Regions from separate parts of the Geodermatophilus sp. SYSU D01119 genome, predicted to be linked through region 2. Evidence: riboswitches for the same ligand, from Rfam matches in the RefSeq annotation. Region 2 holds a riboswitch; each other region holds the start of a gene.

The links. A riboswitch is a leader RNA that binds a small molecule or an ion and turns the genes downstream of it on or off. The one in region 2 is predicted to bind cyclic di-AMP.
Region 1: another riboswitch for cyclic di-AMP. It lies ahead of ACI79X_RS05235 (aggregation-promoting factor C-terminal-like domain-containing protein); the one in region 2 lies ahead of ACI79X_RS08795 (C40 family peptidase).
Region 3: another riboswitch for cyclic di-AMP. It lies ahead of ACI79X_RS16645 (hypothetical protein); the one in region 2 lies ahead of ACI79X_RS08795 (C40 family peptidase).

The regions. Positions count from the first base shown of each region.
Region 1 covers NZ_JBJGYL010000005.1:81,246-85,784, forward strand. Annotated here, with positions in the region: gene ACI79X_RS05225 (LLM class flavin-dependent oxidoreductase) at 1-635, opposite strand, end outside; gene ACI79X_RS05230 (DivIVA domain-containing protein) at 903-1,787, shown strand; cyclic di-AMP (ydaO/yuaA leader) riboswitch at 1,939-2,103, shown strand; gene ACI79X_RS05235 (aggregation-promoting factor C-terminal-like domain-containing protein) at 2,318-3,250, shown strand; gene ACI79X_RS05240 (class I SAM-dependent methyltransferase) at 3,259-3,912, shown strand; gene ACI79X_RS05245 (SDR family NAD(P)-dependent oxidoreductase) at 3,937-4,539, shown strand, end outside.
Region 2 covers NZ_JBJGYL010000008.1:186,892-191,430, forward strand. Annotated here, with positions in the region: gene ACI79X_RS08780 (serine hydrolase domain-containing protein) at 1-565, opposite strand, end outside; gene ACI79X_RS08785 (DUF3817 domain-containing protein) at 581-898, opposite strand; gene ACI79X_RS08790 (hypothetical protein) at 1,006-1,548, shown strand; gene ACI79X_RS08795 (C40 family peptidase) at 1,621-2,742, opposite strand; cyclic di-AMP (ydaO/yuaA leader) riboswitch at 2,750-2,886, opposite strand; gene ACI79X_RS08800 (hypothetical protein) at 3,074-3,295, shown strand; partial or broken gene ACI79X_RS08805 (YhjD/YihY/BrkB family envelope integrity protein) at 3,344-4,162, shown strand; partial or broken gene ACI79X_RS08810 (penicillin-binding transpeptidase domain-containing protein) at 4,180-4,539, opposite strand, start outside.
Region 3 covers NZ_JBJGYL010000022.1:49,734-54,272, forward strand. Annotated here, with positions in the region: gene ACI79X_RS16635 (DoxX family protein) at 1-124, shown strand, start outside; gene ACI79X_RS16640 (PIG-L deacetylase family protein) at 121-846, shown strand; gene ACI79X_RS16645 (hypothetical protein) at 878-1,507, opposite strand; cyclic di-AMP (ydaO/yuaA leader) riboswitch at 1,761-1,908, opposite strand; gene ACI79X_RS16650 (phosphoketolase family protein) at 2,137-4,539, shown strand, end outside.

The DNA.
Region 1 (4,539 bases), on a different contig from region 2:
ATCCGCTGCGTGTGCTCCTTCGGCCAGAAGATGTGGTTGGAGAAGAAGCCGTCGCCGTAGTAGGCGGCCTGCTCGGCGATCTGCGGGCTGCGGATCGAGCCGTGCCAGACGAACGGCGGGACGCCGTCGAGCGGCCGCGGCGTGGACGTGAAGCCCTGCAGCGGGGTGCGGAACCGGCCGGACCAGTCGACGACGTCCTCGTCCCACAGCCGGCGCAGCAGCGCGTAGTTCTCGACCGCCAGCGGGATGCCGTTGCGGATGTCCTGGCCGAACCACGGGTAGACCGGGCCGGTGTTGCCGCGGCCCATCATCAGGTCGACGCGGCCGCCGGCGAGGTGCTGCAGCATCGCGTAGTCCTCGGCGATCTTCACCGGGTCGTTGGTGGTGATCAGCGTCGTCGACGTCGACAGCTGCAGCCGGCTGGTCTGCGCGGCGATGTAGGCCAGCGTGGTGGTGGGGGAGGACGAGAAGAACGGCGGGTTGTGGTGCTCGCCCAGGGCGAAGACGTCGAGCCCGACCTCCTCGGCCTTCTTCGCGATGGTGACCACGTCCTGGATCCGCTGCGCCTCGCTGGGCGTGCGGCCGGTCGTGGGGTCGGTCGTGATGTCGCTGACCGTGAAGATCCCGAACTGCATCTCGTCCTCCATCTAGTTGAGAGCGCAACTACGGTACCGTCTGCAACGCCGTGCGCCCGCAGGCATTCCCCAGGTGCGCGTGACCGTGCCGTGACCTTCCCGTCGCGTTCGGTGACCGGTCCGGCACGGCCGGATGTCCCCACTCCGCAGCCGTCCGCAGGGCCCTCCCGGGCCCGGCCCGCCGGCTCCCGGCGGTGGGAGCCTGTGATCACCGTCTCCGGTCCGCCGGGACGGGCCGGGTCGGACGCGCACCGAGGGGGAACCGGGATGGCGCAGCAGGATCAGGGCACCGCCCAGCAGCGGGCGGAGGACGGGGCCGGGCCCCGGCCGGGCGGTGGCCTGGACGGCCTGCTCGGCACGGCTCCGGTGTTCACCGGCGCCGTCCGCGGCTACGACCGCATGCAGGTCGACGCGTACGTGGACTGGGCCGAGACCGAGGTGCTCGTCCTGCGCCGCGAGAACGACCACCTGCTCACCCGCTACGCCGCCGTCTCGGCCGACCTGCAGGCGGCGCGCGCCCGGCTGTCCTCGCTCGTCCGCGAGCGCGACGCCGCGCCCGGGCCCGAGGAGGCGCGGGCTCTGTACGAGCGGGCCGAGCGCGAGGCCGCGGCGCTGACGGCCGCCGCCGAGGAGGAGGCCCGGCAGGTCCTCGACGACGCGCGGACCGAGGCCGCGGCCCGCCTGTCGGGCGTCGCGGAGATGCGCGAGGCGGTCGCGGCGTTGCGCGAGCAGACCCGGTCGGAGGCCGCGGCCGTCCTCGAGGCGGCCCGGCGGGAGGCCGACGGCCTGCGCCGCGCGGCCGCCGAGGAGCGCGACCGGCTGGACCGGGAGGCCGCCGAGGCGCGTGCCCGGGCCGACGCCGAGGCGCTCGAGCGGCGCCGCGCGCTGGAGTCCGAGCTCGCCCCGCTGTACGCGCGGTGCGAGCAGGCCCGCGAGTGGCTGCGCCGGCTGACCGGCCAGCTCGACGAGGCGCTCGCCGTCGTGGCCGGGGCGCTGCCCGGCGACGTCGCCGTCCTCGCCGACCGCCGCGAGTCCGCCGCCGCGGACGGCCCGGCCGCCCCCGCGGACGGCACCGCCGCCGCCGACGGCGGTGCGTCGCAGCTCACGGTGCTGCAGGGCGGCAGCCGGCCCGAGGTCGCGGCGGCCTCCTGACCGGCGCGGACGCCCGTCCGGCGGGGTCCCGCGGGACCCCGCCGGCCTCGGCCGTCCCACCGGCATCTCCGGTCCCGTGTTGTCACGGACCGGTAACGACGCCTACCGTGGCCGCGTCCGGTCGGTCGTCTCGTCCCCACCCGGGGAGCCTGACCGGACGCCGCCGAGTCGTGTCCGCACCCGTGGGCGCGAGCCGGGGACCCACCGCAGTCCTGGGGTGAATCGCACCCCGGCGAGCACCCGCTCGCCTGGTGCGTAGGGCTTCTTCCCGCCCGAACCCGTCAGCTAACCCGGTAGGCGGCTTCCGGAAGGAACGGAGAGTCTCCGCATGCCCGCCTCCGGGCCTCCCCGGCCCGCAGGTGCAGCCGCGCGCGCGATGCGCGCCCCCGCGTCCGCCTGACGCCGGCTCCCACCTGCCTGCCACCGGCGCCCCGCCGCCGGGACCCGTGGACCGCGACATCCGCCAGACCGCGCAGCGCCGCCCCTGACCGGGGCTGCCGCGCACTCTCCCTCGGAGCACCCACCCCCTCATGCGTTCCCGTACCCGCACCGCCGCCGCCGACGCCCCCGCGACCGTCGAGGCCTCCGCCGTCGACAGCACCGCCGTCGAGTCCGTCACCGAGAGCACCGACACCGCCGTCCTCGACGCCGTCCGGCCCGCGAGGGCCCGCCGGGCCCGCCGCAGCTCCCCGCCGATGGGCCCCCGCCGCCCCGCGCTGCTGCTCGGCGCCGCGGCCGCCGGCGCGCTCGTCGTCGGCGTGCTGTCCGCCAGCAGCCCCGCCGCCTCCGCCGGCACCGAGACCGTCAGCGCCTCGGTGAGCGTGGCCGAGCAGCTCGGCATCCCGCAGCAGCCGGCCGGCTCCGCGACCGTGGTCGAGCAGACCGACCTCGCGCCGCTGGAGGACCTCGCCGCCTCGCGCAGTCAGCGCTCGGCCGAGGAGACCACCGCCGCCCAGGCGCAGGCCGCCGCCGACCAGGCCGAGCTCGACCGCCGCGCCGCCGAGGAGGCCGCGCGGATCGCCGCCGAGCAGGAGGCCGCCCGCCGCGCCGCCGAGGAGGCCGCCCGCGCGGCCGAGGCCGCCGCCGCCGAGCAGGCCGCCGCCGCGGCCGCCGCGCAGCAGCAGTCGACCTCCGCCGCCGCCCCGGCGCCGGCCGCCTCCGCCGCCCCGGCCGCCCGCGGCTCCTTCAAGGAGTACGCGATGAGCAAGGTCGGCAGCGGCGAGCAGTTCTCCTGCCTCGAGAGCCTGTGGGGCAAGGAGAGCGGCTGGAACCCCAACGCGCAGAACCCGAGCAGCACCGCCTACGGGATCCCGCAGTTCCTCGACTCCACCTGGGCCAGCACCGGCATCGCCAAGACCTCCGACGGCTACCGGCAGATCGACGCGGGCCTGATCTACATCGAGGAGCGCTACGGCTCCCCGTGCGCGGCCTGGGCGCACTCCCAGTCGACCGGCTGGTACTGACCGGCACGGTGACGGAGGCCGGTACCCGGGTCGTGCCCGCGGGGTTCGTCCGTGCGCACACCCAGGTCCGGCGTCCGTCGCTGGTCCCGGAGGTGCGGCTGCACGTCGCCGACGACGTCGTCGCCCTCTGGGAGGCCATGGAGGACGCCGCCGGCGGCGCCGGTGAGGCGCCGCCGTTCTGGGCGGCCGCCTGGCCCGGCGGCCAGGCGCTGGCCCGCGCGGTGCTCGACGGCGCGGTGCCGCTGGCCGGCCGGCGCGTGCTCGACCTCGGGTCGGGCAGCGGCCTGGTCGCCGTCGCCGCCGTGCTCGCCGGCGCCCGCCACGTGCTCGCCAGCGACGTCGACCCGTTCTCCCGGACGGCGGTCGGCGTCAACGCGGGTCTCAACGGGGTGGCCGGCATCAGCGTCACCGGCGACGTGCTCGACCGCGAGCCGCCCGCCGTCGACGTCGTCCTGGCCGGCGACGTCTGCTACGACCGCGAGATGACCGAGCGGGTGCTGCCCTTCCTCGACCGGGCCCGCGCCCGGGGCTGCGAGGTGCTGGTCGGCGACCCCGGCCGCCCCTACCTCCCGCACGAGCGGCTCGAGCCGGTGCTCGCCCTCGACGTCCCCGAGACCGAGGGTCCGGGGCTGCGCCGCACCACCGTCTGGCGGCTGCCCTGACCCGCTGCGGCTAGCGTCCGCGGCGTGCGCCCCTTCGACTTCAGCGGCACCGCCGTCGTCACCGGAGCCGCCAGCGGCATCGGCGCGGCCCTGGCGCCGCAGCTCGCCGCCCGCGGCACCGACCTCGTCCTGCTCGACCGCGACGGCGACCGGCTCGAGCGCGTCGCGGCCTCGGTGCGGGCCGCCTCCCCGGCGCGCACGGTGGACACCGTCGTCGCCGACCTCGCCGACGCCGGGCAGGTGCGCGGGGCCGCCGACGCCCTCGTGCGCGACCACCCCGCGACGACGCTGCTCGTGAACAACGCCGGCGTCGCGCTGGCCGGCCGGTTCGACCAGGTGACCCTCGAGGAGTTCGACTGGGTCCTCGACGTCAACCTGCGCGCCGCCGTCCGGCTCACCCACGCCCTGCTGCCCACCCTGCGGGCGCACCCCGGCGCGCACGTCGTCTGCGTGTCCAGCCTGTTCGGGCTCATGGCGCCGGCCGGGCAGGTGGCGTACGCGACGAGCAAGTTCGCCGTCCGCGGGTTCGCCGAGGCGCTGCGCCACGAGCTCGCCGACGACGGCGTGGGCGTCACCAGCGTGCACCCCGGCGGCATCGCCACCCGGATCGCGGAGACCGCGCGGCTG
Region 2 (4,539 bases):
AGGGGCGCGGCGTCGTCCGGGTCATGCCGAGCGGGGCCAGCACCTCGGCGGTGACGACGTCGTCCCAGGAGCGACCGCGCGCCCGCGCGACCAGCTCGCCGAGCAGGCCGAAGCCGAGGTTGGAGTAGTGGAAGCGCCGGGCCTCCCCGAGGACGACGTCGCCGCCGTCGAGGGCGAGCTCCTCCAGTGAGCCGCCGGGCACCCGCTCCCACCAGCCGCCGGGGCTCTCGGCCGAGGCGCCGGCCAGGTGCGACAGCAGCTGCCCCACCGACCGGTCGCCGAAGGGCGTGCCGGGCACGTGGTCCTCGAGCGGGTCGTCGAGGCCGAGCCGGCCCTCGTCGCGCAGCCGCAGGACGGCGACGGCGGTGACGGTCTTGCTGATCGAGCCGAGCCGGTACTGGACGTCGGTGTGCGGCTCGGCGACGTCGCCGCGGCCGGCCGACCACGCCAGGCCGCCGTCCCGGACGACACCCGCCACCAGGCTCGGTGCCCGGCCGTCGCGCTGCGCGCGTGCGGTGCGGGCGAGCAGGGTGCGGGCGGTGGCGGGCAGCACGGGCTCGGGCATGCCCGGAACCGTAGGTCAGGCGCGGGCGGGGACCGCCAGCCGCCCGGTGCGCACGGCCCAGCGCTCGAAGACCACGGTGGCCAGCGGCGGGATCGACGCGACGAGCGCGAGCAGCGCCGTCCAGCGCGACCAGCGCAGCACGCGGGCGGCGACCAGCGTGACGAGGACGTAGGCGACGAACACCGCGCCGTGGACCGGCCCGAAGACCTGCACGCCCACCTCGGAGGTCTCGGGCACGTACTTCACGTACATCCCGGCCAGCAGGCCCACCCAGGACAGCGCCTCGGCGACGGCGACGACGCGGAAGGCGAGGGCGACGGTGCGGGGGTTCATCGGTGCGGTCCTCGGGTCCGGGGGCGGGTCGGTTCCGGAGGGTCCAACGCGGCGGGGCGCCCGGGTGTCCCGGACGGGGGTGTGACCTGGGTGGCAGGGTCGGGCCCGTGCGGGGTCTGGCGCGGCGCGAGTTCTGCCTCGTGCTGCTGCGCCGGATGGCCGACCTGCGGCCCGACCTCGTCGCCGCCGCCCTGCCGCGGCTCGGGGCCACCCGCGCGGAGGCGCACGCGGCGCACACCCGGTGGCAGGCGCTGCACCACGCGCCGCGGGCGCCGCGCGGACTGGCGCTGCGGGCCGCCGTCCTCGGGCCCGCGGAGCGCGTCGAGGTGCGCCCGTTCGGCGACCTGGAGCTCGACGTGCGGCACTGGCCACTGCCGCTGTGGCCGCACCTGCGCTGGGAGGTGGTGTCCACCGTCGAGGGCGCGGTGCTGCACGAGCACCTGGTGCGCGCGCCGGACTCCCCGGTGCCGCCTGCGGCCGACGGGCGGCTCCGGGTGTGGGAGCACGTGGTCGCCGACGTCAGCGGCCTGCCCGGCGCGGAGGAGGCCGACCCGCAGGTGGTCACCCGCTGGGAGGTGCGGCTGCCCTCCGGCGACACCGCGGCCTTCGTGTGGGGGCTGCTGCAGGTCGTCAGGAGGCAGCGGCCGTAGGCCTCGGGTCGGGACGGCCACCCCTCAGGGGCCCGCGCCGAGCCTGCGAGGCGTGGGGGGAGGGGTGGTCCTTCACCCGATGCGGCGGGCGCCGGCGTAGCCGCCCATCGAGTCGACGCTCGCGACCTTGACGACGTCGCCCGACGTGGGCGCGTGCACCATCTGGCCGTTGCCGATGTAGATGCCCACGTGGCTGACCGGGCTGTAGAAGAAGACCAGGTCGCCGGGCTGCAGGTTGGCGCGGGAGACCGCGGTGCCCATCTGCGACTGCATGCGGCTGGAGTGGGGGAGGCTGATGCCGGCGGCGCGGAAGGCGTACTGCGTCAGGCCGGAGCAGTCGAAGGAGCCCGGGCCGCCGGCCGCCCACACGTAGGGCTTGCCGCGCTGGGCCATGGCGGTGGCGACGACGGTGCCGGCGACGCCGCTGGCCGGCGCCGCGGCCGGGGCGGCGGAGGACCCCGAGGAGGACGGGGCGGTAGAGGAGGCCGGCGCCTCCTCGCGCTCCTCGTCGCGGCTGGCGCGCTGCTCCTCGGCGGCGTGCGCGGCCGCGGCGGCCTCGAGGGCGGCGCGCTGCTCCTCGGCGGTGAGCCGGGCGAAGTCGGCCTGGTAGTCGGCGATCTGGCTCTCGAGGTCGGCCTGCTGGGCGGCGACGGCGTCGTACTGCCGCTGCGCCTCGGCGGCGTGCTCGGCGGCGGCGGTCTGCGCGGCGGTGGCGGCCTCGGTGGCGGCCGCGGCCTGGCCGAGCAGCTCGCCCTGGTAGCCGGCGACGCCCTGCAGCAGCGTGACGCGGTTGACGAACTCGTCGGCGTCGGCGCTGGTCATGAGCGCCTGGAGCGGGCCCATGCTGTCGCCGGTGTAGGCCGAGCGGGCGATGCCGACCACCTGCTGGCGGGCGGCGTCGACGGCGGCCTGCGCCTGGACGAGGGTGGCGGCGGCGGCCTCGGCGGCGGCCTGCTGGGCGCTGAGCACCTCGCGCGCCTCGTTGAACTGCTCGGTGACGACCTCGAGCTCGTGGCCGCGGGCGGCGACCAGCTGGGCGGCCTCGGCGGCGGTGGCGGGCTCCTCGGCCTGCGCGGGGACCGCACCCAGGCCCAGCCCGATGCCCAGGGCGCCGGTGAGGGCGAGGACGGCGCGGCGGCAGCGGGAGCGGCCGGTCGCGGGCATGCCGGGGACAGACGTGCGCAGGGACGCCACGCGCCAGTTCTCCTCTTCCCAGGCCGCCTACCGGGTTAGCTGACGGGTTCGGACGTGGACTCGCCCGGCGCGTGCGGGCACGCGCTACACCCCAGGACTGCGGTGGGTCCCCGGCCCGGCCTCCCCGGAGGGCGACCGGCTCGACGGCGTCCTCGGGGTGTCACCCAGGTTGGTGACGGAGCGCCCCGTTGGACGTACTGAGAGTAGGGGCCGTGACCGCGCCGTGACAACGGTTTCTTGTAATTACATGGCTCACCCCCGCGTGTCCCCGGCGCCAGGACGCCGGACCCCGCCGGTTTGGGACGGCCCCGGGACGTGTAGGAGTCTGCTCATGTCCTCCTCCACCCGGATGCGCCTCGCCCGCCCGCTCGTCGTGCTGGCCCTCCTCGGCTCCCTGACGGCCTGCGGCGACAACACCGACTTCACCCGCGGGCCGACGAACTGCGACTCCAGCGGGGAGAACGCCAGCAACGAGAACGACGCCAGCTGCCAGGAGACCGGGGTCAACCCGGGCAACGACGCGCCCACCACCGACGACACCTCCGACGACTGATCGTCTCCCCGAGGGGCGCGCGGACGCGGCGGCTGGTGGCGTGACCCGGTGAGCCCGGGACGGACGTGGACGGCGGCCCGGCTGCGCGCGGAGTCGCGGGGACTGCTCGGCAGGGCCCGTCGGCTGCTGCTCGGCCGCGACCTCGCGCTGATCGCCGCCGGGCTGACGTTCTACGCGGGCATCGCGGTGGTGCCGCTGCTGCTCGTGGCGGTGCGGCTCACCGCCCTGGTCACCTCGCCGGAGGAGGTGCGCGCGCTCAGCGCCCGGCTGGCCGAGCTGCTGCCCACCCCGCTGGGGGCGCCGGAGGCGGTGGAGCGCCTGGTCGCGGCCGGGGTCCGGGTGGACCTGCTCGGCTTCGTCCTGGCCCTGCTGCCGCTGTCGCTGTACGGGGAGGGCCTGCGGCGGGCGCTCCTGCGGTTCAGCCAGCGACGGGAGAACCTCACCGCCTGGCGGGGGCGGCTCTCGGCGCTGCCGCTGGTCGTCGTCACCCCGCTGCTGCTGTACCCGCTGCTGCTCGCCGCCCGGGTCATGGCCGACCTGGCCCGGGAGGACGGCGTCGGGCCGGCGCTCGGCCGGTTCTTCGTCGGCTACTACACGGTCCTGTTCGTGCTCACCGTGCCGCTGCTGTGGGGCTTCGGCGTGGTGGCCGGCGGCCGGCACCGCCGGGGCGCCCTGGTCGGCGGCGCGCTGTTCACCGCGGCCTGCCTGTCGGGGTTCCTGCAGGGCTTCGTGCTGTTCCTGTCGCTGCCGCTGGACCTCGGCGCGCCGTTCGGCGGCCTGGACGCGGTCGGCGCCGTGGTCGCCATCGGCCTGTGGCTGTTCATGCTGCACCTGGTGCTGCTCAGCGGCTGGCTGCTCACCCAGGCGCTCGACGAGCGGCTCGGTCAGCCCGCGGGCTGGCCGGGCCACCCGCCGCCGGCACCGGGCCAGCCGCCCTCGGGCGCGGGGGCGCCGGGCGCCGGCGGGCCGGGGGCTGGTTCCCCGGGCGGCGGGCCGGGTGCGGGTTCCTCGGGAGCGGGGGCCGGCCCGCCGGGCCCGGGCGCGCCGGGGCCGGGCGCCGGCGCCGGGTCCGCGGGCGGCGGCTCGGGCTCGGGCGCGGGCTCCACGTAGTCGCTGCCGTTGCTCACCAGGATCGACACGACCTGGCCGGGCACCGCGCGGCCGCCCCGCGGCGGGCTGGTGCCGAGCAGCGTCCCCGGCGCCTCGTCGCTGTCGACCCGCACGGTCCTCGGCTCGAAGCCGGC
Region 3 (4,539 bases), on a different contig from region 2:
GCACCTGCACCACTTCCGGGTGGCGCGGGGGAGGCCGGCGCTGCTGGCCGCGGCCGTCGTCCGGCTGCCCCTGCAGGCGCCGATGATCGGCGCCGCGCTGCGGGTGGCGCGGGGTCGGGCGTGACCTCGCCCGAGCCGTTCCCCTCCGACTGGCAGCGGGCGCTGGTGGTCGTCGCCCACCCCGACGACGTCGAGTACGGGTGCGCGGCCGCCGTCGCCGCGTGGACCGACGCCGGGCGGGACGTCCGGTACGTGCTGGCCACCCGCGGGGAGGCCGGCATCGCCGGGCTGCCGCCGGGGGAGGCGGGGCCGCTGCGCGAGCGGGAGCAGCGGGCGTCCGCGGCGGTGGTCGGCGTCTCGGTGGTCGAGTTCCTCGGGCACCCCGACGGCCGGCTCGTCGAGGGGCTGGAGCTGCGCCGGTCGCTGGCCGCGGCGATCCGCCGGCACCGGCCGGAGCTGGTGGTGACGATGCACTTCGGCGAGACCTGGACGCCGCCGGGCGTGGCCCCGGCCTACTGGAACAGCGCCGACCACCGGGCGCTGGGCCGCTCCGTGATCGACGCGGTGGGCGACGCCGCCAACGAGTGGATCTTCCCCGAGCTCGCCGGGCAGGAGCCGTGGCGGGGCGTGCGCTGGGTCGCGGTCTCCACGCCGGTCGGGGCGACGCACACCGTCGACGTCACCGGCGTCGTCGACCGGGCGGTGGCCTCGCTGGCCGAGCACCGCCGCTACCTCGAGGCGCTGTCCGACGACCCGGTCGAGGAGCAGGCACGGCGACAGGTCGAGATGGCGACGCCGGAGGTGGACGGCCGGCGCGTCACCGGCTTCGCGCTCTACGCCGGCTGAGCGCGCCGGCCGCCTCCCCCTCAGGCGGAGGTCACGGCAGGAAGCTCACGTGGACGTGGTCCATGTGGTTGGCCGTCGGTGACCCGCGGTCGGCCATGGCCTGCCAGCCGGACCCGCCGACCAGCCAGATCCGCTGCTGCCAGATGACGTACTCGACGCGCAGCCGCTCGGCGTTGTCGATGACGTACCTGGCGACCGCGTCCCCCTTCGCCGCGTCGGCGTGGACCATGAAGTCGGCGGCCAGTTCCTGCGTGGGGGAGTGCCCGGGCCGGGTCAGGACGGTGGACACCGCGAAGGCCTGGGCGACCTCCGCGACGGCCGGCCGCACGTGCGGCGCCCAGGCGCTGTAGGCGGTCGACGTCGGGGTCGGTGCGCCGGTGAGGTCCGTCGCGACGGCGGCGACGGCGGTGGCCGCGGTGGCGGCGGGCGCGGGTGCGGCGGCCGGTGCGGGAGCCGCGGCGGGCGCGGGTGCGGCGGCGGGTGCGGCGGTGGGCGCCGGGGCGGCGTCCCCGCGGCCGGACCAGTGCTCGGACCAGCCGCCCCGGTCGTGCCGGTCGCCGTCCCAGGGGCGGTCGGCGGAGGCGGCCGACTGGCCGGCCAGGCAGATCGCGACGGTCGCGGTGCCGACGGTGAGCGTGCGGCGGAAGACGTTTCTGCGCATGACGAGGAGAGCTCCTGTCGTGGGGCCCCGCGCGGTCCCGCCGTCTGCTCGGCAGGCGCCCGTCGCGGGGCAGGGGAGGGCACGGGGTCCGGGACGGCGCGCGGCAGCCCACGGCGGGGCCGGAGCGGAGGCCGGTCGGGGTCCGGATCCCGGAGGCGCGGCGGCCGGCGTCGGTCGCGGGCCGCGGCGTGGGTGTCTGAGGGCGGGGCGCGTCGGGGCAGGCGCCGACGGCGCTCCCCGTGTCGCGGCTCTCCGTTTCTCCCGTGGCCGCCTACCGGGTCAGCTGACGGGTTCGGGCGGGGATGACGCCCTACCCACCTCCCGGGAGGACCGGGCGGTGGGACTCACCCCGGTGACGCGGTGGGTCCCCGGCTCGCGGCCACGTTCGGTGGTCCGCGACTCGGCGGCGTCCGGGCGGATCACCCCGGCTGGGGCGGGAAGGGCCGTCCGGACGGGGCAACCGTAGGGAGGCCCGCCGGACCCGGCAACGGGGACCGGGGAGTTCCGGTGTGCCGGTGCACCTCGTCGCGCGGTGTTCGCCGACCGGACACCCCGGGCCGTCCTGCGGCGCGCCCGGAGGTCCGCCAGGGTGGGGGCGTCGACCGCGACCAGTCCCCGGGAGGACGACGGTGACCGAGGCCAGCACGCGCGAGCAGATCACCGCCCCCGACGGCGCCGGGCCGCTGGGGCAGGAGGAGCTCACCCGCATCCACGCCTGGTGGCGGGCGGCCAACTACCTGTCGGTCGGCCAGATCTACCTCATGGACAACCCGCTGTTGCGCGAGCCGCTGCGCCCGGAGCACGTGAAGCCGCGGCTGCTCGGCCACTGGGGCACCACGCCGGGGCTGAACTTCGTCTACGCGCACCTCAACCGGGCGATCGCCGCGCGCGACCTCGACTGCATGTACGTGATGGGCCCGGGCCACGGCGGTCCGGGTCCGGTTGCGTCGGCCTGGCTGGAGGGGACCTACAGCGAGGTCTACCCCGACGTGTCGCAGGACGAGCCGGGGATGAAGCGGCTGTTCACCCAGTTCAGCTTCCCCGGCGGGATCCCGAGCCACGTCGCGCCCGAGACGCCCGGCTCGATCCACGAGGGCGGCGAGCTCGGCTACGCCCTGGTGCACGCCTACGGCGCCGCCTTCGACAACCCGGACCTCGTCGTCGCCGCCGTCGTGGGGGACGGCGAGGCCGAGACCGGGCCGCTGGCCGCGAGCTGGCACACCACCAAGTTCGTCGACCCGGCCCGCGACGGCGCCGTGCTGCCGATCCTGCACCTGAACGGCTACAAGATCGCCAACCCGACGGTGCTGGCCCGCATCGAGCCCGAGGAGCTCGATGCCCTGCTGCGCGGCTACGGGCACACGCCGTACGTCGTCGAGGGCGACGACCCGGCGCTCATGCACCAGCAGTTCGCCGCGACGCTCGACCGCTGCCTCGACGAGATCGCCGACATCCAGCGGCGGGCCCGGGAGGGCGGCGTGACGGAGCGGCCGCGCTGGCCGATGATCGTGCTCCGCTCGCCCAAGGGGTGGACCGGGCCGGCGGAGGTCGACGGGCACCGCGTCGAGGGCTCGTGGCGCTCGCACCAGGTGCCCTTCGCCAACGCGCGCGAGGACGACGGTCACCGCCGGGTGCTCGAGGAGTGGCTGCGCAGCTACCGCCCCGAGGAGTTGTTCGACGACGCCGGCGCACCCGTGCCGGCCGTGCGCGACCTCCACCCGGAGGGCGACCGCCGGATGAGCGCCAACCCGCACGCCAACGGCGGGCTGCTCCTGCAGCCGCTGCGCATGCCCGCGTTCACCGATTACGCCGTCCCCGTGCCCGAGCCCGGCACCGGCGCGGTCGAGGCCACGCGGGTGCTCGGCCAGTTCCTGCGCGACGTCATGCGCGGCAACCCGCAGACCTTCCGCGTCTTCGCGCCCGACGAGAACAACTCCAACCGGCTCGGCGCGGTGCTCGAGGCCACCGACCGCACGTGGATGGCGCGGCGGGAGCCCGAGGACGACCACCTGGCGCCCGACGGCCGGGTCATGGAGGTGCTCTCGGAGCACCTGTGCCAGGGCTGGCTGGAGGGCTACCTCCTGACCGGCCGGCACGGCTTCTTCTCCTGCTACGAGGCGTTCATCCACGTCGTCGACTCGATGGTCAACCAGCACGCCAAGTGGCTGAAGACCACCAACGACATCCCGTGGCGGCGGCCGGTCGCGTCGCTGAACTACCTGCTCACCTCGCACGTCTGGCGGCAGGACCACAACGGCTTCTCGCACCAGGACCCGGGCTTCATCGACCACGTCGTCAACAAGAAGGCCGACGTCATCCGGGTGTACCTGCCGCCGGACGCCAACACGCTGCTGTCGGTCGCCGACCACTGCCTGCGCACCCGGCAGTACGTGAACGTGATCGTCGCGGGCAAGCAGCCGGCGCTGCAGTACCTCGACATGGACGCCGCCGTCGAGCACTGCACCAAGGGCATCGGCATCTGGCAGTGGGCGAGCACCGATGCCGGCGCCGAGCCCGACGTCGTCCTCGGCTGCGCCGGCGACGTGCCGACGATGGAGACGCTCGCGGCCGCGGAGATCCTCACCTCGGCGTTCCCGGACCTCCGCGTGCGGGTGGTCAACGTCGTCGACCTCATGAGGTTGCAGGACGACCGGGAGCACCCGCACGGGCTCTCCGACGCCGAGTTCGACGCGTACTTCACCACCGACAAGCCGGTCGTGTTCGCCTACCACGGCTACCCGTGGCTGATCCACCGGCTGACCTACCGGCGCACCAACCACGGCAACATCCACGTGCGCGGCTACGTGGAGGAGGGCACGACGACGACGCCGTTCGACATGTGCGTCGTCAACGGCATCGACCGCTACGACCTGGCGATCGACGTGATCGACCGGGTGCCGCGGCTGCGCTCCCGCGGCGCCCACCTGCGCGACCGGCTCCGCGACCGGTTGATCGAGCACCGGCGGTACATCCGCACCCACGGGGAGGACCTGCCGGAGGTGGCGGAGTGGCAGTGGGGCTCGGGCGCGGGG